One region of the Blautia sp. 1033sp1_1033st1_G9_1033SCRN_220408 genome, then DNA from elsewhere that is predicted to be linked to it. Evidence: riboswitches for the same ligand, from Rfam matches in the RefSeq annotation. Region 1 holds a riboswitch; each other region holds the start of a gene.
What was found. A riboswitch is a leader RNA that binds a small molecule or an ion and turns the genes downstream of it on or off. The one in region 1 is predicted to bind cobalamin.
Positions count from the first base shown of each region.

Region 2: linked by a shared signal. The riboswitch ahead of AB5916_RS00915 (Ig-like domain-containing protein) and the one ahead of AB5916_RS02105 (Ig domain-containing protein) in region 1 are both predicted to bind cobalamin.
Region 3: linked by a shared signal. The riboswitch ahead of AB5916_RS08560 (Ig-like domain-containing protein) and the one ahead of AB5916_RS02105 (Ig domain-containing protein) in region 1 are both predicted to bind cobalamin.
Region 4: linked by a shared signal. The riboswitch ahead of AB5916_RS00550 (cysteine-rich small domain-containing protein) and the one ahead of AB5916_RS02105 (Ig domain-containing protein) in region 1 are both predicted to bind cobalamin.

Region 1 is NZ_JBFKZO010000002.1:61,111-66,012, reverse strand. It holds gene AB5916_RS02110 (VanW family protein) at 1-791, shown strand, start outside; cobalamin riboswitch at 916-1,145, shown strand; gene AB5916_RS02105 (Ig domain-containing protein) at 1,332-3,101, shown strand; gene AB5916_RS02100 (hypothetical protein) at 3,232-4,902, shown strand, end outside.
Region 2 is NZ_JBFKZO010000001.1:186,871-191,772, reverse strand. It holds gene AB5916_RS00915 (Ig-like domain-containing protein) at 1-1,549, opposite strand, end outside; adenosylcobalamin (AdoCbl) riboswitch at 1,633-1,766, opposite strand; gene AB5916_RS00910 (hypothetical protein) at 1,948-2,715, shown strand; gene AB5916_RS00905 (PEP/pyruvate-binding domain-containing protein) at 2,758-4,902, opposite strand, start outside.
Region 3 is NZ_JBFKZO010000009.1:29,101-34,002, forward strand. It holds gene AB5916_RS08545 (COG2426 family protein) at 1-364, opposite strand, end outside; gene AB5916_RS08550 (TetR/AcrR family transcriptional regulator) at 494-1,030, opposite strand; gene AB5916_RS08555 (DegV family protein) at 1,334-2,221, shown strand; cobalamin riboswitch at 2,314-2,504, shown strand; gene AB5916_RS08560 (Ig-like domain-containing protein) at 2,823-4,902, shown strand, end outside.
Region 4 is NZ_JBFKZO010000001.1:108,210-113,111, forward strand. It holds gene AB5916_RS00545 (NlpC/P60 family protein) at 1-1,221, shown strand, start outside; cobalamin riboswitch at 1,455-1,646, shown strand; gene AB5916_RS00550 (cysteine-rich small domain-containing protein) at 1,887-2,195, shown strand; gene AB5916_RS00555 (phosphatase) at 2,409-3,122, opposite strand; gene AB5916_RS00560 (class II aldolase/adducin family protein) at 3,363-4,169, shown strand; gene AB5916_RS00565 (aldehyde dehydrogenase family protein) at 4,192-4,902, shown strand, end outside.

The DNA of each region.
Region 1 (4,902 bases):
CTTATTATAGGCAGATCTATCAGGAGCCGGAAGATGCATATATGGATGAAAAGAATGATTATGAGATCGTTCCTTCCAAGACAGGGATATCCTTTGATGTTGCAAAGGCGGTCAAAGAATATGGACAGGCCAAAGAAGGCAGTGTGTTTACAGTGGCTTTTGAACAGATCCTGCCGGAGGTGACAACCGGGGATCTGACCAGCCGGGTATTCCGGGATGTGCTGGGAAGCTATAATACTTATGGAGGCGGTACTGACAACCGGATCACCAATCTGACTCTTGCTGCAAAGGCAATTGATGGAATTGAACTGATGCCTGGTGAGACCTTTTCTTACAATGAAACCTTAGGAGAGCGTACAGCCGAAAGAGGGTATAAGGCTGCCGGTGTGTTTGTAAACGGACAGCATGCAGAAGGGATCGGCGGAGGCATCTGTCAGGTTTCCACCACCTTGTTTAATGCATGCCTATATGCAGATCTGGAAATTGTAAAGCGTACCAATCATTCCGGCAGGGTAGATTATGTGCCAGCTGGGCTGGATGCTGCTGTATCCTGGGGAGATCCTGACTTTCAGTTTTGCAATAATACTGAGTATCCTATCCGGATCTCTGCCACTTATGCAGATGGTTCCGTTAATGTGAAGATCTATGGTACAAAAACAAATTCCAATACAGTAAAGGTGACTACCCAGCAGCTGGATGCACAAAGCTACAAAACTTATCGTCATGTATATGACCAGGATGGAAATCTTCTGGAAACGGAGGAAATCTGCAGCAGCCATTACATCAGCTGATCTTGCGTGGCGGCCACAGAGCTGTAAACAGGCATCATAAGAATGTGTGATTTTGTTTGATTTTTCACAATTTTAAAGGAAATCGTATTGATTTCAAAAAATGCTTTTGCTATAATACAGGAAATGAATAAAGACCGTTTACAGTGTCAGCCAGGAGGCAACGATTCCGGCTGTTAAAGGGAATCAGGTGGAAGTCCTGAACGATCCGGTCACTGTGAGCAGGGAGGATACTGCAGGGGCCATTGAGAAGAAGCCTGGATCCGATAGGACTCATGGAAGCCGTCTCTTCTTGAGAAGGAGCAGATATCTGTTGATCTGTGAGCCAGGAAACCTGCTGTGAATGCTGAAGATGGAAGCTTCCGACGAAAGCGATTCATTGCTATTTCTTGTATTGTTTTATTGCACATATGTTTTTTGGCTATGCATATAATGATATGAGCAATTGTGATGCCTGTTTCCAAGCCGGAAGCAGGCTTCTTTTTTGTACAGCAGTACATGTCTTCATTCAAATTGATTGGAAATAACAGGAGGATAAAGATCATGAAAAAACGAAAAATCATTCTTGCAATGCTTCTTTGCGCTGCAATGACAACAGGGAGTGTGCTTCCTGCATTTGGGGAAGATCTTGCAGCAGTAGTGGATGTACAGGATGTAACAGAGGATGAGGCTTTTGATGAGTCTGAGGAGGCAGATTTTGTTGAGTTTACAGACCAGGAGGAAGTGACCTCTGATGTATTAGATGGTGCATTTACCGCTTATCCGGAGGAAGCCGCACCGGTAGCTGAAGATGCAGAGAATCCGGGAACCGTTGCAGCACAGGGATATTATACCTTTGATTTTTCTGATGCAGCTGCACCGGGAGTGACCTGTACTGGCGATATGTTCCGGGTAGTAGCAGCTACTTTATATAGTGACAAAGATGGAGTAATGACAGCTACCATTACTCTTTCCGGCACTGGCAGGGATAAGCTTTATTTTGGAACAGCAGAGGCGGCAGAGGCAGATACTGCTAATCAGATGATTTATTCATCTGTAGTAAAGGATAGTAATGGTAAAGAACAGTATGTATTCGGACCGTTTGCAGTTGCCAAACTGGATAAGGTTATTAATGTGGCTGCACATTCTGTCAAGGGAAATAAATGGAAAGATTACACGATCACCTTCAACTCATCCAAGCTTCTTGCAGCTGCTACAGATGCTGTAGATAACAGCACAGCACTTCCGGATGGTACTTATACACCGGAGAATTTCACAGCTACAGGCGGTACAGGTAAAGTGACCATTACCTGTCCACAGGTTATTGTTGAAAATGGCAAGGCATTTGCAGATGTTACATTCAGCAGCAAGAAATATGTTTATGTAAAGGCAAATAATCAGTTATTTAACGGTACAGTGAATACTTCCGGCGTTACATACAGGATCCCGGTTGACCTGAATGAAGATGTGAAGATCCTTGCACTGACTACAGGTATGAGCATGGCACATGAGATCGCCTATACTCTTCATGTAACATTGAATGAGACACCGGCACCTACTGCTACACCAACACCTACTGAGACGCCGGCTCCCACACCTGCAGCAGTTGCAGCAACTTCATTAAAGGTTTCTGTTTCCAAGCTTACCTTAAAGGCAGGAGCCTCCAGGACAGTCAGTGCCATTGCAGCACCTGCAAATACCACAGACAAGGTGGTATACACTTCCCAGAATCCTTCCGTTGCTACAGTAAACGATGCTGGTAAGATCACTGCAAAAGCAGCAGGTAAGACCAAGATCACTGTAAAAGCAGGATCTAAGGAAAAGACCATTGCTGTAACAGTAACCAAAAAAGCAGTAAAAGTAAAATCTCTTAAGATGAAAAAGGCAGCCCTTACCATGAATAAGGGAACTCAGACTTATGTTTCTTATAAAGTGAATCCAACAGGTGCAACCACAACCCTGAAATGGAAATCTTCTAATAAGAATGTGGCAGCAGTAGACCAGACAGGTAAGATCGTTGCAAAGAAAGCCGGCAAAGCTACGATTACAGTAACAGCAAACGGCAAGAAGGCAACCGTGAAGGTTTCTGTTGTGGATCCATGCACCAGTGTAAAGGTACAGAGCAAGCTTACCTTAAAAGCTGGCAAGTCTGCCAAATTAAAAGTAACAACCACTCCCAAAACAACCGGACAGAAAGCAGCATTTAAGTCAAGCAACAAGAAAGTGGCAACCGTAGATTCCAAGGGAAAAGTAAAAGCCCTGAAAAAAGGAACTGCTAAGATCACTGTTACTGTAGGCAAGCAGAAAGCAACCTGCACAGTAAAAGTAAAATAAATGTAAATGTTCCGTATTTTTACAGTTACAAATAAACAATAGTAGATACAGATAAAGAAAACTGTCCTGTGAAGCATTGTGTGGCACAATATTTTGCAGGGCAGATTCCTGTTTAACAGAGGAGATTCATATGAAACGTAATTCAACAAGATTTCTTGCACTTTTTTTAACCGCTGCCATGTCCGTCACTCCAGCTGTGGCAGCTTTTGGTGAGAATCAGGAGAACAGTGATCAGATCCCTGCCATTTCCCTGGCTCCCCAGCCATCAGAAATGCCGGAGATATCTGTTTCACCTACAGCTGTGCCAGAAAAAGAAGCACTAAATAATGCAGAAACCGATAAAAAGGAAGCTGTTAATGAGTCTAAAGACTCTGAAGGAGAAGATCCGCAAAAGAAAGATTCCCAGGAAAAGGAATCCGAAAAGAAGGATACTGAAAAGAAAGATACTGAAAAGAAAGATACTGAAAAGAAAGATACAGAATCCAAAGATTCGGAAAAGAAAGATCCTGAAAAAGAAGATACAGAAAAAAAAGACCCGGAAGAAAAAGATCCGGAAGAAAAAGATCCGGAAGAAAAAGACCCGGAAGAGGAAGATATTTTCAAGGATAAAGAGTTCAGACCAAGCATTACAGACTATACAGCAGCTGAAGGCAAGATCACCCTGGTGGTGAAAGGCAATGACAGTGTGTTTGACAGACTGTATGTAGGAAAAAAAGAAGATGCAGATAAATCAAAGGTAATAACAGGAACTGCTGATACAGATGGAACCTATCGCTTTACCTTTGATGTTCCTGCAGAAATGAAAAACCAGGCTCTTTCTGTTGTGCCGGGAAACAGCAATAACGGCGGAGAGATTAAATGGTATACAGCCAAAGACTGTACCATTACAGTCCCGGATGTGGTGCCGGCTCCCACCAGTATTCCCCAACCCACAGATAGTCCCCAGCCTACTGCCATACCGGAACCGACCGCTATCCCAGAGCCGACCCAGATACCTTCTCCAACCCCAACTCAGACACCAGCTCCGGCTATTCCAAATGGAGTATATAAGATCAATGTTACCTCCAGCGCATTTATGTTCCGTGTGGTAGACTGTCAGCTTACCTCCAAAGATGGTGTGATGACAGCAATCCTTACACTTAGCGGTGTAGGCTATGATTATCTGTTTATGGGCACAAAAGAAGAAGCAGATCAGGCTGACCGCTCCACCTGGATTCCTTTTACTCCAAATGCAGCAGGCAAATACACATATCCGGTACCTGTTTCTGCCCTGGATACAGGCATTGCAGTAGCCGGACATTCCAAGAGCCATAATCTGTGGTATGACCGTATCCTTACTTTTAATTCCGGCACTTTGGAAAAGATCGCAGATCTGAATGTTCAGGAGGATCCATCCAATCCAGATCAGGAAAATAAGGATAATAGCAGTGATCCGAACAAAAAGAAGGATGACAAAAAGAAAAACAATAAAAAGGATAAAAATAAAAAAGACAAAAAAGATAAAAACAAGAAAAACAATAAGGTACAAACACCGGGAAAGGATGTGGACAAGGAATCTAAATACGAATCCGATCTTAGCGGCGGTACATCTAAGGTGGACAGTTCTACAGGTCTGAAGGATGGTTCTTATGTACCGGATAAGTTTTCCTGGTCCGGTGGAACCGGTAAGGTGCAGATCAGCTGCAGCAAGGTATCCATTACAGGTGGTCAGGCATATGCGACCATTACTTTCAGCAGTGATGCATACGGCTATGTGAAAGCTAACGGAAATATGTACTATCCGGATCACAGCGGCGGCGGT
Region 2 (4,902 bases), on a different contig from region 1:
TTTTAGAAGGTCTGGAAAAGCATTCCGTTGTACTGAAAAACCAACCACTCTGATACAGACTTTTGTCCGGTCTTAATAATTTTATGCTAGATGCAATAATGGTATTGTCAGAAGCCCGGTAGGGGATGGTGTAGGTATCGCCATCTTTGGTGATGACTGCTTTGTAGGCATCGGAACAGCCTGCAAAGATATTATCGCAGTTGTCTTTGATCCACTTTTGGGCTTTTGCTTCCGGGCTTTGGGTCAGAGTAAAGGTTTTGGTTTCATCTTGAGATGGGATAAAATCTTTTATTACGGCCTGCTCAGAGCCATCTTCAGCCGTATAGTCTTCAGCAGAAGCAGTAATGGTATAGGTGCGGTCCGCATACAGCTGATAAACAGAAGCGTCAGCTGAAGTAATAACATTGCCGTAGTTGTCTGTTACTGTATAGACAGGATCCGTTATCGGATTTCCATCCGCATCCTTTGCCTCGAGAGTTACAGAATAAGGCTCGATTTTAGGCTGAACGATCCAGGTATAGGTGTAAGAAGCGAGAGCCGTGGCGGTATTGTTCTTGATCGCCGAGTTTGTGGTAGCAGGATCGTAGAGTTTTAAGGTTGCAGTCATTTCTGTGTCTGTCTGACTGATGAAACGGACATTACTGAAAGAATAAGTGGCGGATGTGGGGTATGTTTTAGAAGGTCTGGAAAAGCACTCCGTTGTATTGAAAAACCAGCCACTCTGATACAGACTTTTGTCCGGTCTTAATAATTTGATACCAGATGCAATAATGGTATTGTCAGAAGCCCGGTAAGGAATGGTGTAGGTATCGCCATCTTTGGTGATGACTGCTTTGTAGGCATCGGAACAGTCTGCAAAGATGTTATCGCAGTTGTCTTTAATCCACTTTGCGGCTGTATCTTCCGGGGAAAATTTTTGCAATTTGGCAGTATCAAGAGAAATATGAATGGAATAAGTGATGGTATGTGGTGCTCCCATTGCTATGGTAGTTCCGGCAATTTCCATATCTTCATTTAAAACTACAGGAATCTGGAACAGGGATCCATTTTCAGTAGAAACCGGAGAATAGGTGACTCCATTAGATTCCAGCTGGGTATAAGAACTGCTGGAAAATCGAATGTTTCCATAAATAACGCCATTTTTGATCTCTATAGAGGGACAGGTGATTGTGATATGCCCGGCTCCACCGCTGAAAGTGAAATTATCCGTATCGTAAGAGGCATCTGTATATTCGGTCTTTTCACCGATAGAGCTGTTTGTATCAGTTATGGTTGTAAAAAAATCTGATGTATCTGCAAAATCTGAAGAAACATCCTCTGTAAGGAATTCTTCAGAAGCAGATTCTTCAGACGGGGAGCAGGTATTTTCCTTATCACTAAAAGTAATAGTTTCCGATTCTTCGTTTTCATCTGGTGTACTTGTAAAATTCTCAAGTCCATCAGAGAACCAAGTATCGTCTGTAGTACCGGCAAAAGCAGCAGCAGGAGAACTTAATGTCATAGCTGCAGTAAGAAGCAGTGCCAGAAAACGGGATTGACGGTGTTTCATGTTATTATTCCTCCTTCGTATAAAAAATACCCTCTGAAAAGAGGGCATAAATATAAAGAATAGCGTTAAAAGCTATTCTTGGTTATGCATTTCATATCGCCCCTGAGATAAAAAATGCACGATGAGACACATATAAAAAGACCCGACTTTACGGTGGCAAGGACGCCGCTGCGGATATGAACCGCATTCCATTTAAATATGTCTGTTTGTTAATTGGATGATACTACAGAAAAAAAAGATATGCAATCGTTTTTTAGATTTGCGTATACCGTACCTAATCGATATACTCTATTGACTGAACCGATTAGGTACGGTACAATAAAAACATATTTTAAAATCCATAAGAGAGGAGAAAAAAGATTCACCATCATTAACACGCAAAAAAGGAGGAAAATGAAATGAAGAAAATGAAAAAGACACTTTGCGGCTTTCTTGTATGTCTGTTATTAGTCGCTGCCACCCCATTACTGGCAAATGCAGCTGCCAAAGCACCTGTTTGCCCTAAGACTCAGGCCCTTTATTTTGAGAGATCAGCTCCGTTCAAGGGTGTCGATGACACATCTGTATTCGATTTTATTTACATCAAGAACCTTTCATCTACAGCGACCATTACCAACATAAAATCATCCAACACATACTACACAGCTTACAAACGTCAGGGATTAAATGCGATCCAGATTGGCACAAGCACGAAGTTTCACATGAAAGGCCACAAGGTTAAAGTCGGAGAAAAATCCACCTTCAGCTTTGTAGTTAATCAAAATGGGAAAAGCTATAAGCTGTCCTGTAAAGTAACCTTCAAACAGCACCCTGCAGTTTTTAAATCCTTTAAAGTTGGCTCAAAAGATTACGCTTCTGAAATTAACGGTTACTGGCAATATGGTGCCAAGATTTCCCGTTCCGGAAAAACACAGATAAAGGTTGCTGCTGCTAAAAATTATAAAATAGATTTTATTGAAATTGCCTATAGAAAGGGCAACAAGGCGTTCACTAAAAAGATCAAAAACGGACAGAAGGCTTCTCTGAAAAACGCCGTTTCAATCGACGTTACCTACCATACAACGAAGAAGCCAAAATATTACAAAGCACCAGGTTCTGACTACCGCTACTATTATTTCGGCCAGCCAACTCCCCTCTATTCCGATTTCTCGTTCAATTTATGGTAGTATAGGCTCTAGGGACTGTCGTTTGACAGCCCCTTTTTTATTTTACTGCTGATAAAGTACCAGTCTTTCGTTCTGCAGATCATTACACAGTTCGCATGATACTTTGCTCATATCATACACATGAACAACCTGCTTCAACTCAGGATCCTCCGTAAACAGGCTTACAATATCAGGATATTCTGCCAGTTTTTCCGGTGCAAACCGTAACGTTTTTTCATTGGCAAATACTGCGGTGTACAATATCTCTGCTTCTACCAGATCCTGAAAAATATGGCTTCCATACGAAAGTTCCGGATTATATCCCGCCTTTTTCTCTTCTATCTCACAAATTGCTTCAAATTCACTGATATCTGCAAATGTTGTCGGAACACCAAGTTCCGGAGAAGATGTACCTATACGCCCCGGAACCATAAGAAGCATATGCTTATTTTTTTCTTTGTATTTCCAGTTTATTGTTCCGATCAGTTTCGCCACGTTTGGCTTTCTGACATACGGCATATTATAGTACGCAATCGGATCAACCAGAACAATGTGATCGATTTTCACATTTCTGGACAGTCCCATCGAAGAATGCACATTCTCCAGAATTATTTTTTCTTCTGCAATATCCTCCGGAATCTGTGCTTTTCCGATATCCTTAAACACCTTCAGTGGCCGGCACTGCAACAGGTTTATGGAATATTCTCCTGTTTCTGAAAGGTTCACCGTAAATTCGATATCAACCGGATATTCATATTCTTTCTGGAGCAGCTGCATAATATCCTGTATCTGCTTCATCAGAATCTGATTCTTTACTATACCACTGCACGCAATAAAACGAACGGATCTGTTTATTCCCCTCTCCCTGAATGATCTTTCTGCGTCAAAATCATGATCCAGAAGAATATTAGCAAGGTATTCCGGAAGGAATCCTTCGATCTGATCCAGATACATTTGTCTCACGCAGTGTCCAGAGGTATCCACTGCTTCTACTTTTCGCTGCGAAAACTGATGTTTCTCTGCAATGGTTGTACAGCTTGTTGCCTGTGGCATATCCAGACTGACAAGCCGGGGATAAGAACCCTCCGTGCGATCCACTGCTGCTGTTCCAAGACCCATAACCAGCCTCAGCATTCCTGCTTTTGGATCGATCTGCTCTAAAAACTTATAAGGGCTGTAAGAGTACCCAACTCCCGCTGCACATGGCATATAATAAGATCCATAGTAAGAGCCAGAAACGCGCTGTACAAGAAGTGCCATCTGTTCATCCCGTTTGTCAAGTCCTCTCCGCTTTCTGTAATCCAGTGCCGACAGACTCATGGAACTGGCATATACAGTCCTTATTGCGTTTTCAAACTCCAGAAGGCGCTCTTCCAGAGTTCCTCTGTTGGCGCAGAAAACTGACTCATATTTTCCTGCAAATGCATTGCCGAAACCATCTTCGAGAATACTGCTGGAGCGTACTATAAAAGGATCCTGTCCATAGTATTCCAAAATATGCAGAAACTGATTTTGCATTTCTTCCGAAAAGACACCATTTTTCAGTTTCTGTGCAAATTCTTCTGCCAGCGAAAAGTATTCCTCTTCCTCTCTCTGACGAACACGGATATCCCAGAATCCATTATCTACAATGTAAGTATAATAAACATCAGATCCGATAAAAAAGGAATCATGAGGTTCAAGCACCTCATCAATGTCCGGTGCCAGATTTCGGACAATTGCTCTGGAAAGCAGCATTCCACATGCTTTTCCACCAATCATACCTGTTCCAATCATATGATTTCGAACATTAAAATAATCCTGTGGCGTAAAGTGCTTTTTCACCATAAAACGCATCTTTTCATCTCTGGTCATCATAATATTACACATGGTATTACAGGCATCATCTGTATTCATATGATTGTCATATAACATTTTTGCTGTGTTGAAAAACCGATTCCAGGAATCTGTAAACTGCTCTTCACCTGTTCTCTGAAATTTGTCAAGAACCTGATAAAAACGGCTGGACTGTACTCCATCCAGGATCGGACGGAATTCACCTGTTTCTCTGTTATAAATATGTGGTCGAAACATGGTTTCCGAATCTCTGTTCCACACTTTTGCAGGACGGACGTATGTGTTTCTCCTGTCAGAATAGACATCCAGAAGCAACTGTGTAGTATTTAATATTTTCTTTACTGCATGAAAAGAATGTTTTCCCCTGATAAT
Region 3 (4,902 bases), on a different contig from region 1:
TGTCAAGAAGACTGGCTGCAAGGGTACCGGTCCATGCACCTGTACCAGGAAGTGGGATGCCTACGAAAAGCATAAGCGCAATAAAAAGTCCTCTTCCAGCTTTTTCCTGAAGCTTTTTCCCGCCTTTTTCACCTTTTTCAAGGCAAAAAGTGAAAAACTTACCGATCACTGGTTTATCCTTTCCCCAGATCAGGATCTTACGGGCAAACAGATAAATAAATGGCACAGGAAGCATGTTCCCGATAATTGCAATGATGTAGGATGGCACAAGAGGAAGACCAAATCCAACAGCATAAGGAATGGCACCTCGAAGCTCGATCAGGGGAAGCATGGAAATCAGAAACACAATAAGATAATTTTTCATGGAAATCTCCTTTTTATAATATTTTCTGCCAAAGATCTGTGTGGCAGCAGTCTTTTCCTTTATGATTATCTGACCGCTATTATACGCCAGGGACAGTGAATTTTCAAGTGAAAAGGGGCAGGATCAGCCTTATGTGTCTGCGAATACAAGGCGAAGTGCCTTTGCCATTTCTTCAGGAGATTCTCTGGCACCACCCAAAGACCAGTGGATGTAGGAATTGTAAAGTGCACCGCTGAAAGCATGAAGTCTGTAAATATGGTCCAGGCTGTCATCCTCTTTCTTCCAGCGATACATCACATATTGATCAATGGCATTCAGGAAAAGGTGACCATATCCGCATTTGAAAAGATTGTCCAGAAATTCATGGTGTTTTTTAACGTAGGTAAAATAATGGGTCAGATTGGATACATCATAGTAATTTCCCTTAATGGGAAGGGCTTGGATATCTTTATCATAGAAGATCAGGGCATCCTCCAGGTAGGCCTCAAAAATATCTTCCTTGGAAGAGTAATTCCGGTAATAGGTCATTCTGGAAACACCAGCTTTCTTGGTAAGTTCGGAAACCGTGATGGAAGAAAAACTCTTTTCTTTCAGAAGCTGACTAAGGGCAGCTGCAATACACTTCCGCGCTAATAAGTTGGATGGGTTCTTTTTATGGATATTCATGAACAAATCTCCTTACATTGTCACAGTTTGAAAAAAAGAATTGAATCTTTATTTGGAAAGTGTTACAATTCGTCACATGTGATTATTTGTAATCAAAAGCCAGCACCGAAGGTGTTTTGGAATGCATTTTCCTGATAGGTAATTGCAAGGTACTGAACGGTTAGGATTATTTTGATTATATCGAATGCAGGAAAATTTGCAAGATGTTAGATGAGAAGTTAAACCTAATGATAACTTACTCCTTAGAGAAGAGTAGTCTTCCTGGTGGAGAGAGCAGAAGGGTTTTGGAAGGGAGCTTAAGGTATGAAAACTGCCGTAATGACAGACAGTAACAGCGGTATCACTAAAGAAGAAGCAGACAGGCTGGGGATATTTTTACTTCCTATGCCGGTGATCATTGACGAACAAACATATTATGAAGGAATCAATCTGGAGCAACGCTTTTTTTATGAAAGTCTTATAGAAGGTCATGATGTATCTACATCCCAGCCTTCCCCTGGTGATGTGATGGATATGTGGAAGCAGATCCTGTCTAAGGGCTATGATGAGATCATCCATATTCCCATGTCCAGTGGTTTAAGCAGTTCCTGTGCTACTGCCATTGGACTTGCAGAGGATTTTCAGGGAAAGGTACAGGTAGCAGATAACCATCGTATTTCTGTTACTATGCGTATTGCTGTAATGGAAGCACTGCATATGGCAAACGAGGGCAGATCTGCCAGAGAGATCCGTGAGGATCTGGAAAAAAGAGCCTATGATTCCAGCATTTTTCTTGCAGTTGATGATCTGAAATATCTGAAAAAGGGAGGCAGGATCACGCCTGCAGCTGCTGCTCTTGGTACTGTGTTTCATATCAAGCCGGTACTTACGATTCAGGGAGAGAAGCTGGATGCCTTTGCCAAAACACGAGGCATGAAGAAGGCAAAAGCCATCATGCTGAAGGCACTGAAAGAGGATCTGGAAAAACGTTTTCCAGGGATCGATCCTAAATATGTAAGGATCGGGGCAGCAGGGTCAGGTCTGAGTCTGGAAGAGTCCAGAGAATGGCAGGCTATGCTCCAGGAGATGTTCCCTGAGGTACAGGTTTATTACGATCATTTGTCCTTCAGTGTAGGTAGCCACACCGGCCCGGGAGTATACGGTATGGGATTCAGCATTGTACAGGATCCATCCATTGTTTACAAAGTGTAAATGTAATTACTTACACTTTAATTGATCATAGATTTATGTATAAAATTTGGTTTTATGACTTGATTTTTGGTTAGAAGTTGCTATCATATGAGATGAATATATATGTTTTCAGTGCCTACGCAGATTAACTGTGAAGGGTAAAAGAGAATCAGGTGGAAATCCTGAGCGATCCGGTCACTGTAAGCAGGGAGCAATGCCAGTAAATCCATTGGACGACAGTCTGAGAAGGGGGCAAAGCGATGAACTGCAAGCCAGGAAACCTGCTGGAAATATCCGATGAAAAGCTTCCGATGAAAGCACTTTCACCCAAATAATCAGATCAAAAGGTGGCAGGGGGATTTTTATGCGCCCTGGTACAAGTATTTTTGTATTGCAATAAATCCCCTATTGCAGCTTAAATACCACAGAGAAAGATTAAGGATTGAAGGAAGTCTGTTTTCAAATGAAAGCAGGCTTTTTTGTGTGTAAGAGGAGATTACTTTGTAATGTTCCTATTTCACTAAAATTCCACGCAAAGCACAGAAACGTGTATATCCGATGTAAGCGGACTCCTGCCTCTACAAGCAGCGAGTACCTAATTTTATCAAAGGAGGAAGTAGCAATGAGGAAAAAGTCAAATGCTCTTTTAGCACTTTTGCTAACAGGAGCAATGACCGTAACATCTATATCTCCTGCATTTGCAGCAGAGGAATTTTCAGCAGATGCAGAGGCACAGAATGTTCTGGATATTCAGGATGTGGACGAGGAGGAATCTGACGCTGATGTTTCAGATGTGCAGGGTCAAGATGACCTGGGCGAAGTGGAGGATGTATTTACCAGCGGTGAAGAACCTTCTGATCCGGATACCGGGGATGCGTCTTTCGAGTTGACAGATGGTAATACAGAGGAATATGTACAGGATGACCTTCTGCTGGCTGCCAGTTCTGCAGAAAAATATCAGGACGGAACCTATACTCCAGAATCCTTTACTTTCCAAGGCGGTTCAGGAAAAGTTACGATTACCTGCCCGAAGGTGACCATTACAAGAGGAAAAGTAACTGCAACAGTGGTTTTTTCCAGCAGCAGCTATAATAAACTGGTTGTAGATGGAGATGAGTATCTGCCGGTTTCAGGTACAGAATATACAGGATCTGTTTTTCAGGTTCCTGCAGTTCTCAACCAGGATATGGAGATCACAGGAACTACTGTGGCAATGACAGCTGCTCATGATATTACTTATACCATTCATATTAAGCTGAATGTGCCTATGGTAACGCCAGCTCCGGACAGACTGGAGGATGGTACCTACCAGGCAGCTGTAAAGGCAGATAGCGGATTTCCGGCAGAAGCCTGCACCCTGCTTGTAAAGGATGGAGAGATTGATGCAGTTGTCACACTGAAAAACGGGGATTATGACAGACTGTATGTGGGGGATGCACTGGATGCAGTCAATGAAAAGGATGATAAGCTGATCGCTTACAGACCATCGGAGGATGGTACAAAGCATATTTTCTGGCCGTTGGCGGTAGATAAACTGGATACCCTGTTCCAGGTAGCTGCCCGAAAAACAGATAAAACCTGGACAGACCATTATGTGAAGATCCTTTCTTCTTCAGTAACCAAGGTAAGCGATGAAGTTCAGGCACCGGACCAGGCTGCTGAGGCTGCAAAATTCCTTTACAGGAATTATGTGGATGATGTGATTTCAACAACAGGCGGAGTTACAAAAGATGGAAGCACCTATCATGTTGCATATTACAATAGCTACAAGAGTGCTGTTTCTGGCATCAGCCTAAAAAGACCAAGTGCAAAAGAGTATAAGAGCGGATGGTTCTTCTCAGACTGGAGCATTTTTAAATCTACTGTTAAACAGCAGCCAGCAAAATCCCAGACGTATTCTCTGGATACATCAAAGAGAACCCAGGAGCAGCAGGTAACTGCCACGCTGAAGCTGTATGACCCTTCTGTGGAGGATGCAGCCATCAATGATAACAGTGCACAGCCTCTGGCTGAGTACACCTACAGGCTTGTGTTTGCAGCAAAACCCGATACCTGTCAGGTGACTTTCCGCGCAGTAAACAGTAAGACTGGTGAGGTGATTCCGGAAGCTCAGATCACAGTCACAAACAATACCACCAAGGAAGAAGTGACAGGTACAGAAGGCATCTATCAGCTGAAATCCGGACAGAAATATACTGTTCAGGCACAAAGCGAAGGCTATATTGCAGCAGGCACAAAGGGGGATGCTGCTGCAAAGCAGACTTCCTTTACTGCTGCCTTTGATGAAACAGTTGATCTTTCCCTGACTGCAGAGGCAGACAGCAAGCATAAGGTTACCTTTAAGATCGTAGATGCAGAAGGCAAGGAAGTTCCGGATGCAGTGCTTACAGTAACAAATGAAACTCCTGCAGAGGATGGAAGCTATACCTTATGGGATAATTGCACTTATTTTTATGGAGTAACTGCAGAAGGCTATCAGGTAGTAAGATCAAAATTTATCAAACCTTTGGAGGATCAGGAGATTGTTGTAACCCTTACAGCACTGAAAAACTACCAGGCTTCTATTAAGATCCGGGCAAAATCCGGACATCTGGCAGTTGTAAATCCAAAGGTTCTGTCTGTTACCTATAAGAAAAACGGAGAGACATTTACTGTGGAGCCATCAGAGGACGGTACCTATCCGATGGTGGAAACTGTGGCAT
Region 4 (4,902 bases), on a different contig from region 1:
AGCCAGCAGCTGGATGCTACATATGCTCGCATGAGTGCACTCTGGGATCAGAAGCAGCAGCTGGAGGGCGAGATTGCAACACTGGATGCCAATCTTGTAGATGTGATGGTCAATATACAGACTTTAGAGACAGATATTTCCAATAAAGAGACTGAGATCGTGAAAACAAAACAGGACCTTGGCAAAGCACAGAAAGCAAAAGAAAAACAGTACGATGCAATGAAAAAGCGTATTCAGTATCTATACGAAAAAGGCGGAAGTGATGCCTGGTTCCAGATGATGATGAATGCAGACAATCTTGCAGATCTTCTTACAAGAGCAGAGTATACACAGAAGATGTATGAGCAGGACAGAAAGAGCCTGGAAGTGTATTCTAATACTATTGAGCAGGTAAAGCAGCTGGAGGAAAAGTACACTGGTGAGAAGGCTGAATTAGAAGGCATGAAGCAGGAGTACGAAGCTGAGTCACAGAATCTTCAGGCACAGCTGGATGAGAAGAGAGCTACTTCCGCAGACTGTGAGAATGAGATCGCATATGCACAGCAGCAGGCTACTGAGTACGCAAATCTTCTTGCAGCACAGCAGGCTGAGATCGAGCAGCTGGAGGCAGAGCGTATCGCAGCAGAAGAAGAGGCAAGACGCCAGGCAGAAGCAGCAGCTGCTGCACAGGCATCTAATGATGGTGATTATGATTCTACCCAGTATGATGAAGAAGGAAATGCAGTAAGCAGTTCTGAATCATCAGGATCTGGAGAGACTCAGTATGATGAGTATGGTAATGTGATAGATTCTGAGAATACAGTAGATCCAAGTGAATATCAGAGTTCTTCTGAGTCAAGTTCTTCTTCCAGTTCCAGTTCTTCATCTTCTGGCTCTGGTTCAGGATCTTCTGTTGTAGATTATGCTACTCAGTTTGTAGGTAATCCATATGTATGGGGTGGCACCAGTCTTACTGGTGGTGCAGACTGCTCCGGCTTCGTACAGAGTGTGTATGCTAATTTTGGCGTCAGCCTTCCAAGAACTTCTTATGAGCAGCAGAATGCTGGAACAGAAGTTTCTTATGCAGATGCACAGCCAGGCGACCTGATCTGTTATGGCGGTCACGTGGCAATTTATATGGGCAATGGACAGATCGTACACGCTTCCAATGCGAAGGATGGCATTAAGATCAGTAATAATGCAGCTTACAGAACCATTACCTCTGTAAGACGTCTTGTATAATAGCAAATAGTAAGAGATTCAGAACATATCCCCTGAGTCTGGTATGTATTTATTTATGCATTCCGGAACTCAGGGATTTTTATCTCAGTCGAGAAGACTCCCACCTCTTTCAGGTGTGAGTAACAGATGCTCGACTTGAATGCGTAAATTCCGGAGGGGCGCTTTGGAAACTTGTATGCAAAAATAAACATTGACAAATATATAGTAAAAGGGTATTATGATACCAGTATAATTCCATATTGAACATATTAAGTGCTGATCATTTCTAGAAGATGACAGAAGAGGGAATCAGGTGAAAGTCCTGAGCGATCCGGTCACTGTAACAGGGAAGCCAATCTCAATATCCCATTGTGCTGATGCATGAGAAGGGGAGAGGAAGCGATGATCCTGAAGTCAGGAAACCTGCTTAGTATGGCGAGGTTAAACTTCCGTGTAAAGTGTAACAACCAACTTCGGGGAATCCGCAGCCCCTTAGTGTTGTCTGCTCTTTAATGGTAGCAGACATTTTTTATGGAATGCGCCTGTTCATGAGAATTATACCGATTAAATGGCAGGCGATACTACTTCGGATGTCCGTTCCCTCCGCGTATTTATGAACGGTTCATTTTCTACCCCGAAGTAGCATCGCTCCCTCTTTTTTACAAGAAAAACAGGAGGCGGATGGAATGGCCGGTGAATATTGGGAAGGCAAAGAATATTCCTTTTTCAGTCATAAAGAATGTGAGTTTTTTCCGTGCCACAAAGGTGCAGACCCACAGGATTTTAATTGCCTGTTTTGTTATTGTCCATTATATGCCCTGGGAGATAAGTGCGGAGGGAATTTTAAATATACGGAAAAAGGCCTGAAAGATTGTACAGGGTGTTTACTGCCTCATAAGCGCAGAAATTATGGTTACGTAACCGGTAAGTATCAGGAACTTGCAAAACTGATGGATGAGATCAGAAGCGTGAAAGCTAATGATAAAAAGGAATAATAAAGGCAAGAGTAATAAAAACAAGAATAATAGTGACAAGAATAACAAAGATAAGAGTAATAAAGATATAAATAAGAAAAGCTGTTGTACGGAAAATCTCTGAAAGGAGAATCCATACAGCAGCTTTTTTTATAGGAAATTACTCCGTAATGTTCCAATAAAGTAAAAAAATGTAATGGAAATACCCATCTAATACTCCTGTTATATAAAAACCTATCTTTTCATAAGGAAGGAAAGCAGTCTGGGAATCTGGCTATTAAGGATCAGATCCGGTGGAAAATTACAGTCTTTTGCAAAAGCTTCCCCATAAGTAAAATCACCGATGTGAGAGATCCCATGACTGTCACTGGAAAGGAGCACAGGAACCTGATATTGGAGACACAGTTCTAAAATCCTGCGGCAATTAGGCCTGGTATCGCCGCGGTATCCATAAGGCGCAAGAGATGCCTCGTTGATCTCCATAAGAACCTGGCTATGTGCGGCAGACCGGATCACGGCTTCATAATCAAGATCATATTGAGTATTATCAATATGGCCGAGAACCTTTACACAGGGATGCTGCATCACATTTAACAGTGCAAGTGTATTGCTCTGTCTGTCTGCGGGACGAAGGTTCTGGACATGCATACTGGCAATCGCATAATCAAGGCCTGAAAGGACATCTGCTGGAAGGTCGATCCGGCCTTGTTCATCCAGGATATTAACCTCTGCACCTAAAAGCAGCTGAATGCCAAAACGCTTCCTGGGGGCTGCGGACAGGCTGCGAAAATAAGAAACAGTACCTGCGCCTATAGTAGATGGACCATGGTCGGTGATCCCTAAAAGAGAAAGTCCTTTGCATGAAGCTGCTTTTGCCATTTGGGTAATGGTACAGGAGGTGCCATGGCCACTGGCAATAGAATGAGTGTGTATATCTGATAAAAACATAATTAAACAACTCCTTTGCTACCAGTATGACACAGCGTGAAAAGCTTTGTCAATGAAAAAAACAGGTGATTTCCTGAAAAAACAATAAAAACAACATAATAAAACCTTTAAAAACAACATAAAACAACAGATATACCTTGACTTATTGTGTGGAATGAGGTAGAATCACAATAGAAACAAAATGTTACTGCGAAAAAGGGAGCAGGAAACGCTATATATGCTTAAGGAGGATAAAAAAGCATGGTAAACGAATATGAGATCAAAAAACAGATTTGTGAAATCGGAAAACGTATCTACAACCGTAACATGGTAGCAGCAAACGATGGTAACATTTCCGTAAAACTGAATGACAATGAATTTCTCTGCACACCTACTGGTGTATCCAAAGGATTTATGACTCCGGAGTATATCTGTAAGGTAGATGCTAAGGGAGATGTGATCCAGGCAAATCCGGGATTCCGTCCTTCTTCTGAGATCAAGATGCACATGAGAGTATATCAGAAAAGACCGGATGTAGGATCTGTTGTACATGCACATCCTGTATATGCAACATCTTTTGCAATTGCAGGTATTCCTCTTACACAGCCGATTATGCCAGAGGCAGTTATCGCATTAGGATGTGTTCCGATTGCTGAGTATGGTACTCCATCTACCAATGAGATTCCGGATAGACTTGAGAAATATCTTCCATATTATGATGCAGTTCTTCTTGAGAGCCATGGCGCACTTACCTGGTCAACAGACCTTCTTGCTGCATACATGAAGATGGAATCTGTTGAGTTTTATGCACAGCTTCTGTACCAGTCCAAGATGCTGGGCGGACCAAAGGAATTTGATAAAGAAACTGTTCAGAAGCTTTATGAGATCAGAAGAAAAATGGGCCTTCCGGGCAAACATCCTGCAAATCTGTGCCTGAACAAAGATGGCGTAAACTGCCATAACTGCGGTGGTGGATGTGGTTCTTCTGAAGCGAAGAAAGACGTAGCAGGAGATGCAGATCTGGTAGCACAGATCACTAAACAGGTAATGAAACAGCTGGGAATGTAAGAAAAGTTAGGAGGACAATCTCATGCCAATCAGCGAAAGCATGGTACAGGATATTGTACAGGAAGTAATGGCAAAAATGCAGATTGCAGATGCTCCGTCCGGAAAACATGGCGTTTTTAAAGATATGAACGAAGCGATCGAAGCTGCAAAAAAAGCACAGAAGATCGTTCGTGCAATGTCAATGGACCAGAGAGAGAAGATTATTACCTGCATCCGCAGGAAAACAAAGGAAAATGCAGAAATTCTTGCACGAATGGGTGTGGATGAAACCGGAATGGGAAATGTAGGAGATAAGATCCTGAAACATCATCTGGTTGCAGATAAAACACCGGGTACAGAGGATATCAGCACAACTGCATGGTCCGGGGACAGAGGACTGACACTTATTGAGATGGGACCTTTTGGTGTGATCGGTGCGATTACTCCTTGTACCAACCCAAGTGAAACAATTCTCTGCAATACAATAGGCATGCTGGCAGGTGGAAATACAGTTGTATTTAACCCTCATCCGGCAGCAATCAAAACATCGATTTATGCAATCAATCTTTTAAATGAGGCCTCTCTGGAAGCAGGCGGGCCTGATAATATAGCTGCAACCGTAGAAAAACCAACACTGGATACAAGTGAGATCATGATGAAGCACAAGGACATTCCGTTGATCGCAGCCACTGGAGGTCCTGGTGTTGTAACAGCAGTTCTTTCTTCCGGTAAAAGAGGGATCGGTGCAGGTGCC